Regions from separate parts of the Pollutimonas thiosulfatoxidans genome, predicted to be linked through region 2. Evidence: riboswitches for the same ligand, from Rfam matches in the RefSeq annotation. Region 2 holds a riboswitch; the other holds the start of a gene.
The links. A riboswitch is a leader RNA that binds a small molecule or an ion and turns the genes downstream of it on or off. The one in region 2 is predicted to bind glycine.
Positions count from the first base shown of each region.

Region 1: another riboswitch for glycine. It lies ahead of gcvT (glycine cleavage system aminomethyltransferase GcvT); the one in region 2 lies ahead of CKA81_RS14255 (D-amino acid dehydrogenase).

Region 1 covers NZ_CP022987.1:89,448-97,386, forward strand. Annotated here, with positions in the region: gene CKA81_RS00415 (arginine/lysine/ornithine decarboxylase) at 1-746, shown strand, start outside; gene CKA81_RS00420 (BaiN/RdsA family NAD(P)/FAD-dependent oxidoreductase) at 803-2,008, shown strand; glycine riboswitch at 2,078-2,165, shown strand; glycine riboswitch at 2,187-2,295, shown strand; gene gcvT (glycine cleavage system aminomethyltransferase GcvT) at 2,351-3,445, shown strand; gene gcvH (glycine cleavage system protein GcvH) at 3,490-3,870, shown strand; gene gcvP (aminomethyl-transferring glycine dehydrogenase) at 3,893-6,778, shown strand; gene CKA81_RS00440 (aspartate aminotransferase family protein) at 6,844-7,939, opposite strand, start outside.
Region 2 covers NZ_CP022987.1:2,928,549-2,936,487, forward strand. Annotated here, with positions in the region: gene CKA81_RS14245 (MOSC domain-containing protein) at 1-312, shown strand, start outside; gene dinB (DNA polymerase IV) at 318-1,493, opposite strand; gene CKA81_RS14255 (D-amino acid dehydrogenase) at 1,543-2,769, opposite strand; glycine riboswitch at 2,904-2,992, opposite strand; gene CKA81_RS14260 (heavy-metal-associated domain-containing protein) at 3,168-3,410, shown strand; gene CKA81_RS14265 (DNA-3-methyladenine glycosylase I) at 3,431-3,991, shown strand; gene CKA81_RS14270 (organic hydroperoxide resistance protein) at 3,978-4,403, opposite strand; gene CKA81_RS14275 (aminotransferase-like domain-containing protein) at 4,487-5,947, opposite strand; gene CKA81_RS14280 (LysE family translocator) at 6,057-6,665, shown strand; gene CKA81_RS14285 (sensor domain-containing diguanylate cyclase) at 6,692-7,939, opposite strand, start outside.

The DNA of each region.
Region 1 (7,939 bases), 710 kb from region 2:
GGATCCTCGAGTCGGGCGACGAATGGCACGGCTTCGGCGACCTGGCGGAAGGCTTCAACATGCTGGACCCCATCAAGGCAACGGTCGTCACGCCGGGGCTGGATATATCGGGCACGTTTGGCGAAACCGGCATCCCTGCGGCGCTGGTGTCCAAGTACCTGGCCGAACATGGCGTGGTCATCGAAAAGACCGGCCTGTATTCCTTCTTCATCCTGTTTACCATCGGCATTACCAAGGGCCGCTGGAATACCTTGTTGACGGCCTTGCAGCAGTTCAAGGACGACTACGATCGTAACCAGCCGCTCTGGCGCATCTTGCCGGACTTCTGCAAGATACACCGTCGCTACGAAAAAATGGGTTTGCGTGACCTGTGCCAGCAGATTCACCAGACCTATAAAAAGTACGACCTGGCACGCCTGACCACCGAGGTCTACCTGAGCGACATGATTCCGGCCATGAAGCCGTCCGATGCCTACGCCAAGATGGCCCACCGCGACACCCAGCGTGTCGGCATCGACGAACTGGAGGGGCGGGTAACCGGCGTGCTGCTCACGCCCTACCCACCCGGCATACCGCTGCTGATTCCAGGCGAACGCTTTAACCAGCGCATCGTTCACTACCTGCAGTTCGCGCGCGAGTTCAATGCCACCTTCCCGGGCTTTGAAACTTACGTGCACGGTTTGGCGCAGGACGTCGACGACGATGGGCGGGAACGCTACTACGTCGACTGCATCAAGGAAGACTAGCGCCTTTGGCTCCGAAGATCTTCGATGTTGCAGTAATCGGTGCAGGGGCGGCCGGAATGATGGCCGCCGCCCTTGCCGGCCAGCGCGGCTTGCACGTGGTGCTGATCGATCATGCCGCCAAGCTGGCCGAGAAGATCCGCATCTCGGGCGGTGGCCGCTGCAACTTCACCAATATCGGCACCACACCGGCCAATTTCATTTCGCAGAATCCCAATTTCTGTCGCTCGGCGCTGGCAGCCTACACGCCGCGCGACTTCATTGATCTGGTGGAACGCCATGGCATCGCCTGGCACGAAAAGCACCGCGGTCAATTGTTTTGCGACGAGTCCAGCGAGCAGATCATCGAGATGCTGCGGTGCGAATGTGACCGGGGACGCGTTACTTGGCGGATGCCCCATACGGTGGACTCGGTGGCCCTGGAGCAGGGCAGTTATGTGCTGCACAGTGGGCAGGGCAAGATCACGGCGCGCCAGCTGGTTCTGGCAACCGGCGGCATGGCCATCCCGCAACTGGGAGCCACTGACTTTTCCCTCAAGGTGGCGCGCCAGTTCGGTTTGAAAGTGGTCGAGCCGCGTCCTGCGCTGGTTCCTCTGACTTTCGATGCGCAAGCCTGGCAGCCTTTCGCCGCGCTTAGCGGCGTAGCCATGGAGGTGGTGGTGCGCAGCGGGGGCGCAAGCGCGCAGGCCCCATCGGCTGCGGGCAAGGGCAAGGCGAAGCAAACCGAGTTTCTCGAAGACCTCTTGTTTACCCATCGCGGGCTGTCCGGGCCGGCCATCCTGCAGATATCCAGTTATTGGGAACCGGGCACGCCGCTGTCCATCGACCTGGCTCCGCAGCAAGACCTGGAGCCTGAGCTTTTGGCCGCCAAGGTGGGTAGCAGGCAGCAGTTGGGTACCGTATTGTCGGGGCTGTGGCCGCGTCGCCTGGCCGAGCAATGGCTGGCCAATGTGGAACCCGGCGGTCAGAACCTGGCAGCGCAGCGCCTGGCCGATGTGCCGGACAAAGTCTTGCGCCAGCTTGCTCAGCAAATACATCGCTGGTCGCTGACGCCCAATGGCACTGCAGGCTACAAGAAAGCCGAGGTGATGCGGGGCGGGGTGGACACCCGCAACCTGGATCAGAAGACCATGCAGGTGAAGGCGGTGCCTGGGCTATATATTGTTGGCGAAGCCGTGGATGTAACCGGCTGGCTGGGCGGCTATAACTTCCAGTGGGCCTGGGCATCGGGTGCGGCTTGCGGGCGCGCGCTGACCGCCGCCTAATACCGGCGGAAACCTTCGATTTGATTTGTGGCGCGGGCGCTTTCGCGTTATTCTTTGCGGCTGCTGTCACTACACAGAGTGGGAGAGCGTCGTTTATCGACCGCCGAAGGCGCAATTCGCCCAGAATCGCTCAGGCACCCCGTACCTCTCTTGTATTGCGCACCAGCCACACGGCGCAGGGCAGCAATCTGGAGAGACTCGTACGCCCCCTGGGCCGCATACGGGCGCCGAAGGTGAATGCCCGCTTGTGCGGGTCAACTCTCAGGCAAAAGGACAGAAGGGCGATGCCGGCCAGCATAATGATGGTCGCCGTCCTTTTTATTCTGTTTTGTGGAGTCTCCCGTGTCTTCTGCCTTAAAGCACACCCCCCTGCATGCGGTACACCTTGAATCCGGCGCCAAAATGGTCGACTTCGGCGGTTGGGATATGCCCGTCGCCTACGGCTCGCAGTTGGAAGAGCATCATGCGGTGCGCAAAGACGCCGGCATGTTTGATGTGTCGCACATGCTGAACGTCGATATCGATGGGCCGGATGCCGAGCGCTATCTGCAGCACCTGCTGGCCAACGATGTTGCCAAGCTAAGCGTCCCCGGCAAGGCTTTGTATTCATGCATGCTGAATGAAGACGGCGGCGTCATGGACGACCTTATCGTTTATTTCTTCGCATCCGATCAATGGCGCGTGGTGGTCAATGCCGGCACGGCCGAGAAAGACGTGGCCTGGATGAACAAGGTGGCGCAGTCGCAGGGTTTCAATGTGGGTGTGACGCCGCGCCGCGACCTCGCAATGGTGGCCGTGCAAGGCCCTGCTGCGCGCGAGCGTGTGTGGGCCGCTCGCCCGGCCTGGGAGGTGGCCACCCACGCCCTGGCGCCATTCACCGGCGCTTTCGTCGACGACGATATCCTGGTGGCGCGCACTGGCTATACCGGCGAGGATGGCTTTGAGATCGTCCTGCCCGCCACGCAGGTGGTGGTTTTATGGCAGGACCTCGTCCAGCAGGGCGTGCGGCCTTGCGGCCTGGGCGCGCGCGACACGCTGCGCCTGGAGGCGGGCATGAATCTATACGGTCAGGAAATGGACGAGCAGGTCAACCCCTTGATCTCTGGCCTGGCATGGACGGTGTCGCTGAAAGACCCCGATCGCCAGTTCATCGGACGCAAGGCGCTGGAAAGCACGCCGGCCGATCGCACGCTGGTCGGCATCAAGCTGCTGGAGCGCGGCGTGATGCGCGGTCACATGAAACTGCGCACATCCAAGGGCGAGGGCGAGCTGACCAGCGGTTCCATGTCGCCCACCATGGGTGTTTCCATCGGCGTGGCGCGCGTGCCGGTCGGTGTGGCACCGGGCGAGCAAGTGGAAGTTGAAATTCGCGGCAAATGGTTGCCGGCTGAAGTGGTAAAAATGCCTTTCGTGCGCAACGGCAAAGTCATTGCCTGACGCGTCATGATCATCCGAACGTCTCTTCCATACGGGGTAAAAAAATGAATCTTCCTAACGATCGCAAATACACGGCCACGCACGAATGGGTGAAGGTCGAGGACGACCTGCTGGTGGTCGGCATTACCGATAGCGCTCAGGACCAACTGGGCGACATGGTGTTCGTCGGCGACGTGAACCCGGGCAGCGTGCTGTCTGCGGGCGATACCGCCGGTGTCGTGGAATCGGTCAAGGCCGCTTCCGATATCTACGCACCAGTTGACGGTGAAATCGTCGCGTTCAATGAAGCGCTTAACGATCAGCCCAACCTCATTAACGAGGCCGCCTTCGACACCTGGATTTTCAAGATCCGTCCGGCCAATGAGGCCGATGTCGATGGCTTGCTGGATGCGGCCGCTTACGAATCTCAGGTCAACGCCGGCTAGGCGACCTTCCCCTTAGGTAATTATGTTGCAAGAACTCGATCCCCACTCCGATTTCATACCCCGGCATATTGGGCCCTCGCTAGCCGACCAGGCAGCCATGCTGGCTGCCATCGGCGCTCCTACCCTGGAAAGCCTGGTGCAGGAAGTTGTGCCACCCAGCATACTGAAGCGTGGCGCACTGAACCTGCCTGCGGCTCGAAGCGAGCCTCAGGCGCTGGCCGACCTGAAAGAAATCGCCGGTCGCAACCAGGTATTCCGCCACTACATCGGCCAGGGCTACTACGGCACTCACGTGCCCAATGTAATCCTGCGCAATATCCTGGAAAGCCCGGCGTGGTATACGGCCTACACCCCATATCAGCCGGAGATCTCGCAGGGGCGGCTCGAGGCGCTGCTTAATTACCAGACCATGGTGGCTGATCTTACCGGCCTGGACATCGCCAATGCTTCTTTGCTGGACGAAGGCACGGCGGCGGCCGAAGCCATGACGCTGGCCCGGCGCGGCTCGCGTGCAAAAAGTAATGTGTTCTTTGCTTCGCAGCACTGCCACCCGCAAACGCTGGAAGTGCTGCGCACGCGTGCCAGCGGGCTGGGCATAGAGGTGGTGGTGGGCGACGAGGCGCTAGGCGTGCCCGAGTGCTTCGGCGTGCTGCTGCAATATCCGCACAGCTTGGGCGGCGTGGCCGATTACCGCGAACTGACCGCGGCGGCGCATGCGCAAGGCGCGGTGGTGGCCGTGGCCACCGACCTGCTGGCCGTCGCGCTGCTGGTGCCACCCGGCGAGTGGGGCGCTGACATCGCCATCGGCTCGGCGCAGCGCTTTGGCGTGCCGCTGGGCTTTGGCGGCCCGCATGCGGGTTTCATGGCATGCAAGGATGCCTTCAAACGCAATATGCCGGGCCGTCTGGTGGGCGTTTCCAAAGATGCGCAAGGGGCGCCGGCTTTGCGCCTGGCGCTGCAAACCCGCGAGCAGCACATCCGCCGCGAGAAGGCCACGTCCAATATCTGCACCGCCCAGGTTCTGCTGGCGGTCATGGCCGGCATGTACGCGGTCTGGCACGGGCCTGCCGGCATACGCCGCATTGCCGAACGCGTTGCCTACCTGACCGCCTTCTTGCGCGGCGGCCTGGTCGAACTGGGCGTGGCGGTGGTCAACGAGCATTACTTCGACACCTTGCTGCTGGATACCGGCAGCCGTACCGACGCGATTGTGCTGGCTGCACAGTCGGCGCGCCTGAACTTGCGCCGCGTCAGCGCCACCCAGCTTGCTGTGTCGCTGGACGAGACCGTTACCCCTGAAGACGTTCACGCCTTGCTGCAGGTGTTCGCGCTGGGTACCGGTAAAGCCTGGGACGCGACGGCTACGCATCCCACGCCTGCCGCCCACGGTCTGCCAGTATCGCTGCTGCGCCAGTCGGCAATCCTTTCCCACCCGATTTTTTCGCGTATCCAGTCCGAGACGGACATGCTGCGTTATCTGCGCAGCCTGGCCGACAAGGACCTGGCGCTGGATCGCACGATGATCCCGCTGGGTTCGTGCACCATGAAGCTGAACGCCACCGCCGAGATGATACCCATCACCTGGCCCGAGTTCGGCAATATGCACCCCTTTGCACCGGCATCGCAAAGCGCTGGCTACCAGGAGCTTATCGATCGCCTGTCGGCGGCCCTGTGCGAGATCACCGGCTACGATTCCATCAGCCTGCAGCCCAACTCGGGCGCGCAGGGCGAGTACGCGGGCCTGCTGGCCATACGTGCCTATCACCGCGACCAGGGTCAGGAGCAGCGTAATGTATGTCTGATTCCAGCCTCGGCTCACGGCACCAATCCCGCCTCTGCGCAATTGGCAGGCATGGATGTCGTGGTAGTGGCGTCCGACAGCAACGGCAACGTCGACGTCGAAGACCTGAAGGCCCGGATAGCCCAGGTGGGAGATCGCCTGTCCGCCTTGATGATCACCTACCCATCGACCCATGGTGTTTTCGAGACCGCCATTACCGAAATATGTGCGCTGGTGCACGATGCGGGCGGTCAGGTGTATTTGGATGGCGCCAACATGAACGCCATGGTGGGCCTGGCCCAGCCAGGCAAGTTCGGGTCGGACGTCTCGCACCTTAATCTGCACAAGACTTTCTGCATTCCCCATGGCGGCGGCGGTCCGGGTGTGGGCCCGGTGGCGGTACGCTCGCACCTGGCGCCTTACCTGCCGGCTATCGTTGGCGAATCCGGCACGGTACAGAATGGCGCTGCAGTCGGACCAGTGTCGGCTGCGCCTTATGGTTCGGCCAGCATCCTGCCGATTCCGTATTTGTATATCGTGATGATGGGGGCGGAGGGCTTGCTGCAGGCGACTGAAGTGGCCATCTTGAATGCCAACTACATTGCTTCCCGGCTGCGCGAGCACTATCCCATACTTTACGCCGGCCACAATGGCCGTGTGGCGCACGAGTGCATCCTGGACATCCGGCCCATCAAGGATAGCTGCGGCATATCGGCCGAAGACATCGCCAAGCGCCTGGTCGACTACGGCTTCCACGCGCCCACCATGAGCTTTCCGGTGCCCGGTACGCTGATGGTCGAGCCCACCGAGTCGGAAGGCGTGGCCGAACTGGACCGCTTTATTGACGCCATGATCGCGATACGGGCAGAGATCGCCCAAGTCGAAAGCGGCGCTGCCGATGCCGACGACAACGTGCTCAAGAACGCGCCCCATACGGCCGAGATGTTGATGGCGAATGCCTGGCATCACGACTACACGCGCGAACAGGCCGGCTATCCCCTGGCGTCCTTGCGCCAGAACAAGTACTGGCCGCCGGTGGCACGGGTGGACAATGCCTATGGCGATCGCAATCTCATGTGCTCTTGCCCGCCCTTAAGCGAATACACCGAGGACCTCGCCTCGGTGTAAACGCGTTAACACGCTGGACAAAAAGGCGGCCTGCATTGCAGGCCGCCTTTTTTGTGCCGCCGGATTTATTCGACGGTCTTGAGGATGTCGGCAATCTTCTGGAAGATCAGCCGGATTTGCTCTTCTTCAATGATGAGCGGCGGCGATATGGCAATGATGTCGCCGGTGTAGCGCACCATTACGCCTTGGTCGAAGCACTTGGCAAAGACCTCGGCCGCGCGCGCGCCCGGCGCGCCGGGTCGCGGGGTCAGCTCTATGCCGGCCACCAGACCCAGGTTGCGCACGTCGATCACGTGGCGCGCATCTTCCAGCTTGTGTGCCTCGTTTTCGAACAGGGGCGACAAGCCCTTGGCGCGCTCGAACAACTGGTCTCGCTCGTAGATTTCCAAGGTGGCCATCATGGCCGCCGTTGCCAGGGGGTGGGCGGAATAGGTGTAGCCGTGGAAGAACTCGATGCCGTCTGCTGCGGCGGCCAGGATGGTGTCATGGATCTCGCGCTTGACGGCGACCGCGCCGGCGGGAACGCTGGCGTTGCTGATGCCTTTGGCCAGCGTAAGCAAATCGGGTGTGACGCCGAAGAACTCGCTGGCGGTCTTGGCGCCCAGGCGGCCGAAACCCGTGATGACCTCATCGAATATCAGCAAGATGCCGTGTTTTTCCGTAATGGCGCGCAGTTTTTCCAGATAGCCCTTGGGCGGCACCAGGACGCCTGTGGAACCAGCCAGCGGCTCCACAATGACGGCAGCAATGGTCGAGGCATCATGCAGGGCAACGATGCGCTCGAGCTCGTCGGCGAAATGCTCGCCGTAAGCAGGCTGACCGCGCGAGTGGGCATTGCGCGACAGGTCGTGCGTATGCGGCAGATGGTCCACCCCAGGCAGCAGGCTGGAGGAGAAAGTCTTGCGGTTGGGCGAGATGCCGCCCACTGATATGCCGCCAAAGCCGACGCCATGGTAGCCACGCTCGCGGCCTATCAGCCGGGTGCGCTGGCCTTCGCCACGCGCCCGGTGGTAGGCGAGCGCAATCTTCAATGCCGTGTCTACGGATTCGGAGCCAGAGTTGGTGAAGAAGATGCGGTCGACGCCTTCGGGCATCAGGCGGGCTACCGCCGAGGCCGCCCGGAATGAGTCTTCGTGACCCAACTGAAAGCTGGGAGCGTAA
Region 2 (7,939 bases):
GAACCCGTACCGATGAACCGCTTTCGGCCCAACGTTGTCCTGTCCGGCCTGCCCGCTTACGAAGAGGACTACTTGGCCGGCATGCGCGCGGGTGTCCTGACTTTTGCTTTCGTCAAGCGTTGCGGCCGTTGTCCTGTGCCCAACATTGATCACCTCACAGCCAAGGTCGGTACGGAACCGGGCATCACCCTGGCCGAGCATCGCCAGTTTCCAGAAGGCGTGCTGTTTGGCGTCAACGCGGTCGTGGCAGGGGTCAGCCCGGGAACCCGGCTGGGCATAGGCGACAGCGTCGAGCTCATGTACGACGTCTGACAGCGTCAGTACAGACTCAATTGCCTGGGCTCTTGCGCCTGCCGGTCACGCTCCAGTTCGGTAATGGACCGCAACCCGCTGACACGTACGCCGAGCAAGCGGATCTTGCGATCCAGAGGAATCCGCTTCAGGCATAAGCCCGCTGCCCTGTGGATGGCGGCTCCGTCAACAATGGCAGACGGCAAGGTAATGTCGCGGGTCACTGTGCGGAAGTCGTCGAAGCGCAGCTTGATACCGACGCTGCGGCAGGCGTAGCCCTTGCGCGACAGGTCCGACTCCAGCCGCGTGCATAGTTCCAGGAAGACCTGCGAAAGCAGGGCACGATCGTGGCGCACATGCAGGTCGCGCTCGAAGGTGGTTTCTCGACTGATCGACTTGGGCTCGGAATGCGTGACGACCGGCCTGTCATCAATGCCGTGTGCAACGCTCAATAACCAGCGTGCGTAGCTCAGCCCAAAATGCTGCTGCAGCAAATCGGGCGCAGCCTGCGCCAATTGTGCAATGGTTTCGATGCCGATAGCAGCCAGACGCGCATTGGCCTTGGGGCCTATGCCATTCACCTTGCCCACCGGCAAGGGCCAGATCCGGCCCAACAAGTTGTCTTCAGAAATAATTGTGATGCCGTCAGGCTTATCGAGGTCGGAGGCGATCTTGGACAACAGCTTGTTGGGAGAGATGCCGATGGAACAGGTCAGGCCGGTGGCCTCGCGCACCGCCGTCTTGATGCGCCGGGCCAGCGTCAGCGTGTCGTCCGGCAGCAAGGTCAGGTCAACATAGATTTCGTCAATACCGCGGTCTTCGATATGCGGCGCAACGGTTGCCACGGCGTTCTTGAACAGGCCGGAGTAACGGCGGTAGGCGGCAAAGTCAGTGGGCAACAGCACGGCCTCGGGTGCCAATTGGGCCGCCTTCATCATGCCCATGGCCGAAAACACGCCCAGCGCGCGCGCCTCGTAAGTTGAGGTGGTCACGACGCCGCGACCGACATAGCCGCGCAGATAGGAGAACTCCCGGCTGCCATCGGCCAGCACGCGCGGCTGCGCGGCCGACCCTGCACCTATGACCACCGGCCGCCCCCGCAGTTCGGGGTAGCGGAGCAGCTCTACCGAGGCATAAAACGCGTCCATATCGACATGGGCGATACGGCGCGGGGCAAGAGTCGGGGTGGGCTCGGGTTCCATAATGACCGCTGGATGAATACACAGCGGATTATAGGTGAATGCCCGCGGATCATGCCCGTTGCGTGGTCACCATCCCGGCCAGCATCTGGGCAGTCACGGCTGATAGCGTCCAGCCAAGATGTCCATGCCCGGTGTTATAGAAGACACCGGACCGCTTGCCAGCGCGCACACGGGGCATCATGTCGGGCATCATGGGGCGCAGGCCCGTCCACGGCACCACGCGCGAGGTGTCGACATTGGGGAAGCTGCGCCGGACCCAGTCGGTTAGCGGTTGTATGCGGTCAGCGCGTATGTCCTTGTTGTAGCCATTGAACTCCGCCGTACCGGCAACCCGAAAGCGGTTCCGGCCCAAGCGGCTGGTCACGATCTTTGCCTCTTCGTCCAACAGGCTGATCCATGGCGCGGCCTGGGCACTTCTTTCGTCATCCAGATTGACCGTAATGGAGTAGCCTTTTACCGGATAGATATTGATGCGATCGCCCAGCATCGCGCCAAAGCGCCGACTTGCTGTCCCGGCACAAATGACGACGGCGTCCACACTAAGCTGTTCTTGCTCGGTACCGCCGGCTTGCTTCAGCAAGACACGATGCCCACGGCCCTGAGGCGTAATGGATGTCACCTCGGAATCCATACGAAACTGCACCCCCATACGCTCACAGGCTTGGGCCAGGCCGCAGGTGAACTTGTGAATATCACCCGTGGCGTCAGAAGGCGTATAAAAGCCGCCATAACAATCGCGCTGTACAGCCGGCTCAAGACGCTGGGCTTCCTGCGGATCGACTTCGTGTCGTTCCAGGCCACCCTCACGCAGCAAGGCATTGACCCGGCGCCCCGCCTCAAAGCTTTTGCGGTCGTAATAAAGGTGCAGTATGCCCCGCTGCTCCAGGTCAAAGTCGATGTCTGCTTCTTCAGCCATCTGATACAGGTGTTGCCGGGCCGCGATGGCCAGCCGGGTCGTCTCGACCGTGTTCTGGCGATAGTTGGACACATTGCGCATGAACTCCGCCATCCACGAGTACTTGTGCCAGCTGAACGAGGGGTTCACCAACAAGGGGGCGTCGCGCCGAAACATCCAGCGTATGCCTTTGATCAGGGTGGAGGTGTTGTTCCAGACTTCTGCGTTGCTGGCCGAGAGCTGGCCGCCGTTGGCGTAAGAGGTCTCCATGGCGCAATAGCGTTGGCGATCAATAACGGTAACTTCGCAGCCCAATTTGCGCAGGGCATAGGCTGAGGTAACGCCGGTAATACCGGCGCCAATAACGGCTACATGGTGCATGAGAGCGCTCCAATGGAATGGTGGCTGCCGCCTTATGACGGCAACGCCCCATCTGTCTTGGTACCTGAGAGTTTCACTGCCGTATCGGCCAGTTCCCCTTCGGTGGGCCACTTTGGGCCGCTCTCCAGATTGTCAGTAGGCATGCAGTCCTGTTGCCTGAGAGTTTCCGGGGCGGTTGCTCCGTCGGCGCCGGCGTGGAGCCGGTCTCTTCTGCATGCTTGTTGTACGACGCGACAGATGATACCCGGGCGCCTCGATATCCGCAACGCTGCGTGGCGGCATGCACCCAAGCAGCGATCCATACCCACTTTGCGCGTCAGGAGAAGCTTGCCAGAACATAAGGCGATACCTACGATGCATCTTCAATACACCTCCAAGGAATGGATATGCAGATAGGTATGCTTAAGCTTGCTGGCATGCAAGACGAACACTGTGCCGCCAAACTTGCCCAGGCGCTTAAAGCGGTCAAAGGCGTCGAAGACGCCAAGGTTTCATTCGACCAAAACCGGGCCACGGTGTCGTTCGACGAATTCCTGGTGTCGACCCAGCGCTTGCAAGTGGCTGTCGAAGATGCCGGCTTTCAGATTGCCAAGCCGGTGCATGGCGAAGATGGCGAATGTTGCGGAGGCTGCGGCGGCTAAAGACGCATTACAATTCCCGCATGCAACGTTGCCGCTGGTGTTCCGACGATCCCATCTACCAAGCCTATCACGATACCGAATGGGGCGTGCCGTCCCACGACGCCCGGCACCTATTCGAAAAACTGCTGCTGGAAGGCTTTCAGGCGGGTCTGTCGTGGATTACCGTGCTGAAAAAGCGGCCGCATTACCGCGATGTCATGTTCAACTTCGATGCCCAGGCGCTGGCAACCATGAGCGACGACTACATCGAGACCCTGATGCAAGACGCCGGCATCATCCGCAACCGCTTGAAATTGAATGCGGCACGCAGCAATGCACGCGCCTGGCTGGAGCTATCCGACCCCGTCGACTACTTATGGTCTTTTGTCGGCGGCAAGCCCGTTATCCATCACTACGCTGCTCATCAAGACATTCCGGTAATTTCGCCGGAGGCGCAAACCATGAGCCGGGCGCTTAAAAAGGCCGGGTTCACTTTCGTGGGCCCGACCATTTGTCATTCCTACCTGCAAGCGGTCGGCGGGTTCATGGACCACACGACCGACTGCTTCAGGCACGCGGCGCTGTCAACTACACAACGGTAAGCGTCACATCCACATTGCCACGCGTGGCATTGGAATAGGGGCATACGATGTGGGCCTTATCGACCAGAGCCTGCGCTTGATCGCGCGCCATGCCAGGCACCGAAATTTTCAGCTCCACTTCGATGCCAAAGCCATCGGGAATGGGGCCAATACCCACCGTGCCCTGGATGTTGGTGTCATCGGGCAAAGAGACTTTCTCGCGCGAGGCGACAAGTTTCAGCGCTCCGAGAAAGCACGCGGAATAGCCGGCAGCGAACAACTGCTCGGGATTAGTGCCTTCGCCACCCGCACCGCCCAGCTCTTTGGGGGTCACGAGCTTCACGTCAAGAATGCCGTCGGATGACACAGCCCGACCATCACGACCGCCGGTGGCTGTGGCCTGTGCACGATAAAGGACTTTTTCTACGGACATGGGTATCTCCTGAAGGTTAAGGGGCTGTCGCCCCGAAGAACTACTTTACGCGAGAACACGGCGTGCAGTACGAATAACAGCGTTCACGTATCGCGGTTGCCATCATCCCGCCCGAGGAGGCTTTGCAGCACCCGCAGTCCCTTGTCGTCCTCTACCAGCGACACCGCTACGCGAAAATGGGTCGAGGGCGTTTGGGTCGGTGAGAACAGCACGCCGGGTCCGATCAGCAAGCCCCGCGCCGCGGCCCGCCGCGCAAGCACTTCAGTATCCATGCCGCAATCCGCCCACACAAACATGCCGGCATGAGGTTCATGCGGAATGGTGCAGCCCATGGCGAGCAGACGGCGTAGGCATTCGTCCCGGGCGTCATTGACGCGGACACGCAATCGCTCAAGATGGCGGCGGTACTGGCCTTCCACGAGTATGCGATATACCACCTGCTCGCCCAGCTGTGGCGTGGTCAAGCCACCCAGCAGCTTCGTATCCGTCAGTCGATCGATAAGATCCCGCTTGCCCGCTATGTAGCCTACACGCAGGCTTGCCGCCAAGGTTTTGGAATAACCTCCCACCAGCAAGACCCGGTTCAGCCTGTCCAATGCGGCCAATCGCATGGGTTCGCCCGGATGGAGATCGGCATAGGTGTCATCCTCTACCAGCAGAAAGTCGAACTGCTCGGCAATGCGCAACACTTCGTACGCCACCCCGGCCGACAAGGTATGACCTGTAGGATTGTGCACCGCTGAATTAACAATGAACAGCACGGGCTTATGCAATTGCGCCAGTTGCGCAAGCGCCCTGACGTCCGGACCATCGGGCAGGCGCGGTACGCCGACCACACGCGCGCCCAACGCCGTCAGACGACCGAAAATCATGAACCACCCAGGGTCCTCCACGAGCACGGTGTCGCCCGGGCGAATAAACGTACGCGAGATCAAGTCCAGCCCGTGGGTAACGCCGGCCACTGTCATCAGATGATGGTCCGGATGCGCCGGCACGTCTTGCGCCTGCAGGCCTGAAGCCACTTGTTGACGCAGCGCCAGCAAGCCTTTGGGCACCCCGTAGCCCAGCAGGCTGCGCCCACCGCTGCGGCCCACATTGCGCACCGCCGCAGATACCATCTCGTGGTTAAGCCACGCCGGCGGCAGCAGACCCGCCGTGCTGGGCACGGGCATGCCTGCGACTTCGCGAAACATGCTGCGCAGCAGGAAGAGGGTATCGAAGGCAGCCTCTGGGTCGGGCGGCAGGCCAGCGGCTTCAGCGGAAGCAGCCATCGCCGGTGTCGGCGCCAGCACATAAAAACCCGCCCCGCGCCGCGATCTTATCAGGCCCTGCGCGGCGAGCTTCTCGTAGGCTTGCACCACCGTAAAGCGACTAAGTCCCGCTTCCTGAGCCATCGTGCGCACCGAAGACAGGCGAGTGCCGGCCCGCAGGCCATGGTTACGAATACGCTCGGCCAGATGTGTAGCCAGCTGGTCTGCCAGCGATACACCGGACCGACGCATGGGAGTCCAGGTCAGCATCGGGATACCCGTAGAAAGTGTCATGCAAAATGAACCAAGCCAGTTGCAATAGTGAACCGCAAAACTGTACCGGTACTGTACTGCGATTATCGCTTAGCATGACACCTTCCCAGCCATTTTTCCAGCCGTTTCCATGACGTCCAATGTCTTATTGTCGCTAGCACTTTTTGCCTTCGTGAACTCCATCACTCCCGGGCCGAACAACGTCATGTTGACCGCGTCAGGCGCAAGCTTCGGTTATCGCCGCAGCCTGCCCCATATGCTGGGCATCACTTTAGGCGTCGCCATCATGCTATTGCTGGTGGGGGCGGGACTGGGCACCGTTTTTGAAGCCATGCCTGGCCTATATGTCGCCCTGAAGTACATCGGCGCGGTCTACTTGTTGTACCTGGCCTGGCGGATAGCGCGCGCCGGCGCGGTCGAAGCAGGAGAAACCGCCGGCAAGCCGTTCACCTTCCTGCAAGCGGCTGCCTTTCAGTGGGTAAACCCCAAGGCATGGATCATGGCCGTGGGCATCATCGCCACCTACATGCCGCGCGAGCCATTTCTAAGCAACCTGATCACTGCGGTGATCGTCCTGTCGCTCATCAATTTCCCCAGCATCAGCCTGTGGACTTTGTGCGGCAGCGCGGTGCGCCGCGCCCTGCGCAAGCCTGCGGCGATCCAGTGGTTCAACCGTTGCATGGCTTTGTTACTAGTGGCCTCGCTATACCCCATCGTATTGCCGCTTTTCGCTGCCTAAGCCAGCGGCCCAGCGGCAAGCCGCAATCAGGCAGCAGGTTTACGCCGATTTGCCCGCTCGCCGGAATAGTAGTCGCGCTTGGCCTCGTACATGGCCATGTCGGCGCGCCGCAAGGCGGCATCCAGGCGTTCGCCCGGCTGACACGTTGCAATCCCCATGGAAAAACTCAATGAGGGACCACCGTAAAACTGGTTGTTCAGGTCGATCAACTTTTGAATGCTGTCCAGCGTCAGCTGGCCTGTCTGTTCATCTGTCGCCGGCATCAGGATGGCGAACTCGTCGCCACCGATGCGAGCCGCCTGCCATGGCTTGTCTATCGCTTTGGTCAGCACCTCGCCAGTGCGGCGCAGCAGCGCATCGCCGACAGAGTGTCCCAAGCTGTCGTTGGTATCCTTCAAATCGTTCAAGTCGATGATGATTACCGTAACGGGCATCGGCCCAATCCGCTCAAGCCGTGCCAGTTCTTCCACGTAGAAAGAGCGGTTCTTCAACTTGGTCAGTACATCGTGTTTGCCCAGGTATTCCAGATAGGCCTCTGCCTTCTTGCGCGCCGTAATGTCGGTCAGGGCCAACAGCACCAGGCCCCAATCGTGCTCGCGGCCGGGAAAGACCGAGAACTGCATATGTATGTGTAGTGCATTGCCATCCAGCGAGTAATTCACCACCTCTCGTTGCTGAAACAAAGTCCCCTGCCATAAATCGACTAATTGCTCTCTGAAGTGCGGCCGCATTTCGTCGCGGAACACTTCAGGCAAACGTGCCAGCAAGTCGGCCTTATCGGGCGCGTGATACATGTAAAGCGTATAGCGATTTACGTCCAGAACCTTTATTTCTGCCAGACAGCGATCGACGAACTCTGGATGGACATCGGTAAAGGTCCGGAAGTCTGTAATGCCTTGCTCGCGGATTTCTTCCAGCAAGCCCTTCACCCCCGAGAAATCTTCCACCCATAGCGACACGGGCGCTTGCTGAAAGACGCCTTCCGCATATTGCTGGCTGGCCAACACCCGCTGATGCGCTTGCTCCAGCTCGGTGATGTCGTCCACCGTTAGCAGCACCCGGCTCCAGGTAGCTTCGTGCCCAGGCAACACGACGCCTTTTAGCTGGATGTCCAGGCGTCGCCCATCAAGCGCATAGTTGACGGTCTTGCTCTCGAACGAGCCGTTACCCGACCACAACTGGACCAGCTCGTCCATAAAGGAGCCACCCGTGATGTCAGACAGCACGTAGTCAAGGCGATCTGCCAATTCCTCGAACGACGCTGCACCATAAAG